2 regions of the Stenotrophomonas sp. Y-13 genome follow, and region 1 is predicted to be linked to the other one. Evidence: riboswitches for the same ligand, from Rfam matches in the RefSeq annotation. Region 1 holds a riboswitch; the other holds the start of a gene.
The links. A riboswitch is a leader RNA that binds a small molecule or an ion and turns the genes downstream of it on or off. The one in region 1 is predicted to bind thiamine pyrophosphate.
Positions count from the first base shown of each region.

Region 2: another riboswitch for thiamine pyrophosphate. It lies ahead of thiC (phosphomethylpyrimidine synthase ThiC); the one in region 1 lies ahead of ACJ7VY_RS14040 (TonB-dependent siderophore receptor).

Region 1 is NZ_CP176501.1:3,112,077-3,115,479, reverse strand. Features, by position in the region: gene ACJ7VY_RS14040 (TonB-dependent siderophore receptor) at 1-1,745, opposite strand, end outside; TPP riboswitch at 1,816-1,912, opposite strand; gene ACJ7VY_RS14035 (GrpB family protein) at 2,231-2,767, opposite strand; gene ACJ7VY_RS14030 (hypothetical protein) at 2,830-3,117, opposite strand.
Region 2 is NZ_CP176501.1:2,883,362-2,886,764, reverse strand. Features, by position in the region: gene ACJ7VY_RS13055 (BCCT family transporter) at 1-1,083, opposite strand, end outside; TPP riboswitch at 1,359-1,460, shown strand; gene thiC (phosphomethylpyrimidine synthase ThiC) at 1,563-3,403, shown strand, end outside.

The DNA of each region.
Region 1 (3,403 bases):
CCGCGCGCGCTCAGTTCCAGCCCGGTATGGGTCTGCCGGCCTTCCTGCACGAAGGTGTAGCCGTAGTCGCTGGCGTCCGGTTTGGCGTACTGGAACGGCCGGCTGATGCGGAACAGCGCCGCGCCCAGGGTCAGCGCGTCGGTGGGCGTGTACTTGGCGCCCACTTCCAGCTGGCGTGACAGCACCGACGGCAGGAAGCTGCCTTCGTTGCTGGTCCAGAACGGCGCTTCCTCGCCCAGGGCGATGCCGCGCACGTAGCTGGCGTACAGGTTGAGCTGCGGGTTGGCACTCCAGATCAGCGCGGTCTGCGGCAGGAAGTGCGACACCCGGCTGTCGCGCTCGGGGTTGCCGCGCTTGTCCCAGGCGCGCTCGTCCAGGCGCACGAAGCGGCCGCCGGCGAGCCACTGCCAGTTGTCGGCCAGCTGCATGCGGTCCAGCACGAACAGCGCCTTCTGGCGGCTGTCCACGCGCCGCACGGAGGGGCCCGGCTGCAGCGGCGAGGGCTCGAACTGCGGCACCGCGGGGTCATGGATGTTGCCGGTGCCGACGTATGCGTTGACGTTGCGGCGCTTGTCCACGCTGCGGTGGAAGTAGTCGGCGCCAAGCACCAGCTGGTGCCCGACCGCGCCGGTGGCGAAGCGGCCGCGCAGTTCGGCGCGCAGCTGCTGGTTGCGGCGGGTGTCGTCGGGGCTGCGGTAGTCGTAGATGTCGTAGTCGCCGTTGGGCGCGAAGTAGTTGCCCGGCACGCTGCCATCCCAGCAGGCTTCGGCGTAGTAGCAGCCGTAGGCGAAGGCGACGTTGTCGTCGATCACCGAGCGGCTGTGGCTGGCCGACACGCGCGACTGCCACGCCGGGCTGAAATCGTAGGTGTGCAGTGCGCTGAGGTTGGTGCTGTCGATGCCCACCGGCTTCTGCCAGCGCTGGTAGCCCAGCATTTGCGTGCGGTCCACGTGCTGCGGCAGCGCGCTGGCGCCCAGCAGCTGGTAGCCCGAGGCCGAGCGCTGCGCGCTGGTCTGGTAGCTGGCGTCCACCTCCAGCTTGCCGCGTTCGCCGATCAGCCAGTCGGTGGCCAGCGCGTAGAAGTTGCGGCGGCCGTCGGCATGGTCGATGTAGGAGTGGCTGTTGTCCCAGGCGGCGTTGAAGCGCACGCCGATGCGTGGCGTCAGCCAGTGGCCCATGTCGATGGCGGCGTAGCGCGAGCCTTCGGCGTCGGTGCCCAGGGTGACGTTGCGCACCTCGGCCGGGCGCTTGCCGACGTAGTTGATGACGCCACCCGGGGCGATCACCCCGGCGGCCAGCCCGGCCTCGCCCTTGAGGATTTCCACCTGCTGCACGTTCTCCAGCGCCAGCCGCTGTTCGCCGGCGATGCTCAGGCCGTTGAAGCGGTAGCCGGTGGCGGTGTCCAGCGCGAAGCCGCGAATGGCGACGTTCTGGTAGTAGCCCACCGGCGCGTAGCTGTCGCCCAGCGAGGCATCGTTGTCGGCCAGCTCGGACAGCGTGCGCACCACGCGGCGGTCGAGCAGCCCGCGGTCCAGCACGCTGATCGAGGCCGGGGTGTTCTTCCAGTCGCCACTGCCGAAGCTGTTGGACTGCGGCTCCTTTGCGCCGGGTTGTTTGGCCTGTACGCGCACGGCAGCCAGCTCGGTGGGCGAGCGCTCGGCGGCGGTGTCCAGGGCGTGCGCGTGCAGCGGCAGGGCCGCGGCCAGCGCGGCGGTCAACAGCGAAAGGGAGGGGCAGCGGTTCATTCGTTTCGTCATCAGCCGTGGGGGGAGACGAAGCGAAGGCGCGCACGCGCGACCGGCCACGAAGGCGGTGTGCCTGCTGCTCAAAGCTCCCTACGCCGGTGCAAACCGGATCAGGTTCCAAGGGACTCTCTCAGCCTGGACAAGCCCAGGCACCCCCGCTTCAGGCGCGTATTTGACCACAAAAGCCGCGGCTTGGCCCGTGGGTGGGTTTGGGGGCGCTTGCGCGCATGGGGCCTCGCATCTCGTAGATGCGGGGCTCGCCCCGCATGGAGCCTTCCCGGCGAAGCCCCTTACGTGCTGCCAAGGAGCCGGAAAGCTCTGCCATCGGACTGGACGCCGCCGCCAGCGAGTTGGACGCAGTAGAAGCGCTCAGACGGACTACGGGTTTGGTCACCGGCAGAAATCGGCCAGAAGCCGACGTTCAACGTTTGACATGAGAGGCGTTTGGAGGCTGTAGGCCGGAAAGCATTCTCTCGATGGAAGGGTTAGGCGGCTCGTGACACGGCTTGAACGAAGTGCGCCTTGGCATCTGTATATGCCTCTCTGTCTTGTGAATGCTCGGTAGTCATTTGGACCTTGAGCTTTTCGTACTTTGCTGCGAGGTCAGGATCGGCGCGCAGCGCATTCCGGAACTTGAGGCGCTCACTCCAAACAGGCCCCGCGTGAACGACAACATGCAGATGATGAGTGCGGTGGCCGTTGGCCCAACGCATGAACCACTTGCGATCTGTGAGTGACCGGTTGAACTCAGCGGATGTGGTGTAGCCGGATTTGCACAGAACTTCGCCAATCGACTCTGCAACTTCCATTGATGCCACGCCAGCAAGGATGTCGATGATGGGCTTGGCCATCAACCCTGGAACTGACGTGCTGCCGATGTGCTGGATGTCGATGATCGTGCCGGGCAGCAGTGCATGAAGTCGTTGGCGCTCTTCTTCGTAAAGAGACGGCCAAGCTGAGTTGTACGCGCAGAGTTTGACTTCTTCGTTGATCGCCGCTACGAGGGACTCTTGCTCATCCATTGCACGCCGCCTAACTCCGGAATTAAGCCGCGCCGCGAAGCGGCGTCGGCCTGAGTGAATTGTTAGCTGCTATTGCCGGAAGGCAACTGCTTGTCATACCAGGCTTCTGAATGTACGTCTTTCTTAGCCGCGGCTATCAAGGACTCTAGCTGCGCAACGGCTATACGAACAGGACGGCCACATACTGTCAGCTCTAGTGCCAGTGACTCATCCGCCGGATCAGCTACAAAGCTCGCGAAGTAATGTTTTTCCCCGGAGATATCACAAGAGAGCTCAAGCTGCATTCCCTCCCCATGCATCCCGGCCCATTGGGTACTGATTGTTGGATAAGACACTGAATTGTTGGTCATAACAGCTAACGCCTGAATTAGGCCGCGCCGCGAAGCGGCGTCGGCCTGAATGAATTGCTAGGTGGCAAGGCTAGCAAGTGCAAACACAAAAGCAACCGAGCCTGCGCCAAGTAAACCGTAGGTAGCCCAGAGAGGCATGCCCTGACCAAATGAGAAGGCAACGTATCCCGCCCGCGGGTCTCTCCCGGAGAGGATAGACACTATGAAGATGGCCAGAAGTGGCAAAACAGACGCGAGGCCGAAACCAAGCCCGAGTGGTCGCCAGTCGGTGTTGTCGAAGCCGCCG
Region 2 (3,403 bases), 230 kb from region 1:
CGCCCACAGCGCACTGCCGCCGAACACCGAGAACCACACGAAACCAAGCAGCGTCGGCGCCAGCACCACGCCGACCACGAACTCGCGCACGCTGCGCCCGCGCGACACGCGGGCGATGAACGCGCCCACGAACGGCGCCCAGGCGATCCACCAGGCCCAGTAGAAGATCGTCCAGTCCGCCACCCACGTGCTGCCCGAGAACGGCGACATGCGCAGGCTCATGGTCACCAGCTGGTTGAGGTAGGCGCCGAGGGTGGTGGTGAAGGTGTCGAAGATGAAGCCGGTCGGCCCCAGCACCAGCACCGCGGCCAGCAGCAGCGCGGCCAGCAGCAGGTTGCAGTTGGACAGCCACTTGATGCCACGGTCCACGCCGCTCAGGGTCGAGGCCATGTACAGCACGAAGGCGATGGCGATGATGCCCAGCTGCACCGACACGCTGGCGGTAAGGCCGAACACGCGCTGCAGTCCGGCGGCGATCTGGATGGTGCCGAAGCCCAGCGTGGTGGCCACGCCGATCGCGGTGGCCACCACCGCGGCGATGTTGACCGCGTGGCCGATGGCACCGCGGTGGTGGCGTCCGATCAGCGGCTGCAGCATGTCGCTGATCAGGCCGCGGCCGTTGCGGTTGTACTGGAACCATGCCATCGCCAGCCCGATCAGGGCGTAGATCGCCCACGGGTGCAGGCCCCAGTGGAAGAAGGCGTAGCGCATCGCCGCGCGCGCCGCGTCCACGCTCTGCGGCGGCAGCCCCTCGGGCGGCTTGGAGAAATGCGAGATCGGCTCGGCCGCGCCCCAGAACACCAGGCCGATGCCCATGCCGGTGGCGAACAGCATCGCCAGCCAGCTGGCGCGCGAGAAGTCCGGCTCGGCGTCCTCGCCGCCGATGCGCAGGTTGCCGAAACGGCCGAACGCCAAGTACAGCAGGAAGGTCAGCGTCAGGAACACGATCAGCAGGTACAGCCAGCCGACGCTGCGCACGACGTCGACCAGCACGGCCTGCACCACGTCGTTGAAGGGGCCGGGGGCGATGCCGGCCAGCAGCACCAGGGCGGCGACCAGCGCGATGGAAACACGAAACACCATGGAGGAGCTTCTCCGATCTGGGGATGGGGGGCGAGCCAGGGCTTGCAGCGGAACCGGTCGCCGCGGCGCCGGTCATGGCGTAACCGGTTGCCCGCGGACACGGAAGGAGGGAGGCCGGCATGGCGGCACGGGGCCGCCTGGCGGCGGCAGCGGCGCATCCTACTGAACCCGACGTCACGAATCCGTTAGTGCCCGCCGCGTCGCCGCCACGCGGCCCGCGCCGGTGGCGTGCCGGCCGCGCGTTCCACCCGGCCGGCCGCTTCGTGTTCTAATGCCGCCCGAAGCGGGGGTACCGCGGCGTTGGCGCCACGGTTGAGACAGTCCCTTGGAACCTGATCCGGTTGATACCGGCGTAGGGAAGCTTCGCAATGTTGCCGTGCGTGGACGCCTGCCCAGGCTGCGTCCATGCGCCGGTGGCGGCGCGCCTTCGCTTCGTCCGGCCCGTGCATCCGCGTGGGCCTCCAACAGGACGACGCCCGATGAATGCACCGCTTTCCGCCCTGCAGCAGCAGGCACAGCAACTCTCCGGATCGCTCACGCAGCCGATCCCCGGCTCGCGCAGGATCCACGTGCCCGGCTCGCGCCCGGACCTGCGGGTGCCGATGCGCGAGATCGCGCTGACCCGCACGCCGACCCTGTTCGGGGGCGAGCACAACCCGCCGGTCACGGTCTACGACACGTCCGGCCCCTACACCGACCCGGACGCGCGCATCGACCTGTGCGCCGGGTTGCCGGCATTGCGCCGCGCATGGATCGAGGAACGCGGCGACAGCGAATGCCTGGCCCAGCTGGGTTCGACGTTCGGCCGTGGCCGCGCGTGCGACCCGGCGCTGGAGGCGGTGCGCTTCCCCGCGCGCAGCCTGCCGCGGCGTGCGCGCGCCGGTGCCAACGTCACCCAGATGCACTACGCGCGGCGTGGCATCGTCACCCCGGAAATGGAGTTCGTCGCGATCCGCGAGAACCAGCGGCTGGACGAGGTGCGCGACGCGCAGCTGCTGAAGCAACACCCGGGCGAGCACTTCGGCGCCGCCTTGGCGCCCCGCATCACCGCCGAATTCGTACGCGACGAAATCGCCCGCGGCCGCGCGATCCTGCCGTGCAACATCAATCATCCGGAATGCGAGCCGATGATCATCGGCCGCAACTTCCTCACCAAGATCAACGCCAACATCGGCAACAGCGCGGTGTCCTCGGGCATCGCCGAGGAAGTGGAGAAGCTGGTCTGGGCGATCCGCTGGGGCGCCGACACGGTGATGGACCTGTCCACCGGCAAGCACATCCACGAAACCCGCGAATGGATCATCCGCAATTCGCCGGTGCCGATCGGCACCGTGCCGATCTACCAGGCGCTGGAGAAGGTCGATGGCCGCGCCGAGGAACTGACCTGGGAAATGTTCCGCGACACCCTGGTCGAGCAGGCGGAGCAGGGCGTGGACTACTTCACCATCCACGCCGGCGTGCTGCTGCGCTACGTACCGCTCACCGCCGCGCGCACCACCGGCATCGTGTCGCGCGGTGGCTCGATCATGGCCAAGTGGTGCCTGGCGCACCACCGGGAGAACTTCCTCTACACCCACTTCGAGGAGATCTGCGAAATCATGAAGGCCTATGACGTGGCCTTCTCGCTCGGCGACGGCCTGCGCCCGGGCTGCATCGCCGACGCCAACGACGCGGCCCAGTTCGGCGAGCTGGAGACGCTGGGCGAGCTGACGAAGATCGCGTGGAAGCACGACGTGCAGACCATGATCGAAGGCCCGGGCCACGTGCCGATGCAGTTGATCAGGGAGAACATGGACAAGCAGCTGCGCGAGTGCGGCGAGGCGCCGTTCTACACGCTCGGGCCGCTGACCACCGACATCGCGCCGGGCTACGACCACATCACCAGCGCGATCGGCGCGGCGATGATCGGCTGGTACGGCACCGCGATGCTCTGCTACGTCACGCCGAAGGAGCACCTGGGCCTGCCCAATCGCCAGGACGTGCGCGACGGCATCATGGCCTACAAGATCGCCGCGCACGCGGCCGATCTCGCCAAGGGCCATCCCGGTGCGCAGGTGCGCGACAACGCGCTGAGCAAGGCGCGCTTCGAGTTCCGCTGGGAGGACCAGTTCCACCTCGGCCTGGATCCGGACAAGGCCAGGGAGTTCCACGACGAGACGCTGCCGAAGGAGGCGCACAAGCTCGCCCACTTCTGCTCGATGTGCGGCCCGCATTTCTGCTCGATGAAGATCACCCAGGACGTGCGCGACTACGCGGCCGAACGCGGGTTGGACGCCGCCGGCGCGCTGGCGGCCGGAATGGAGGAGAAGTCCAGGGCATT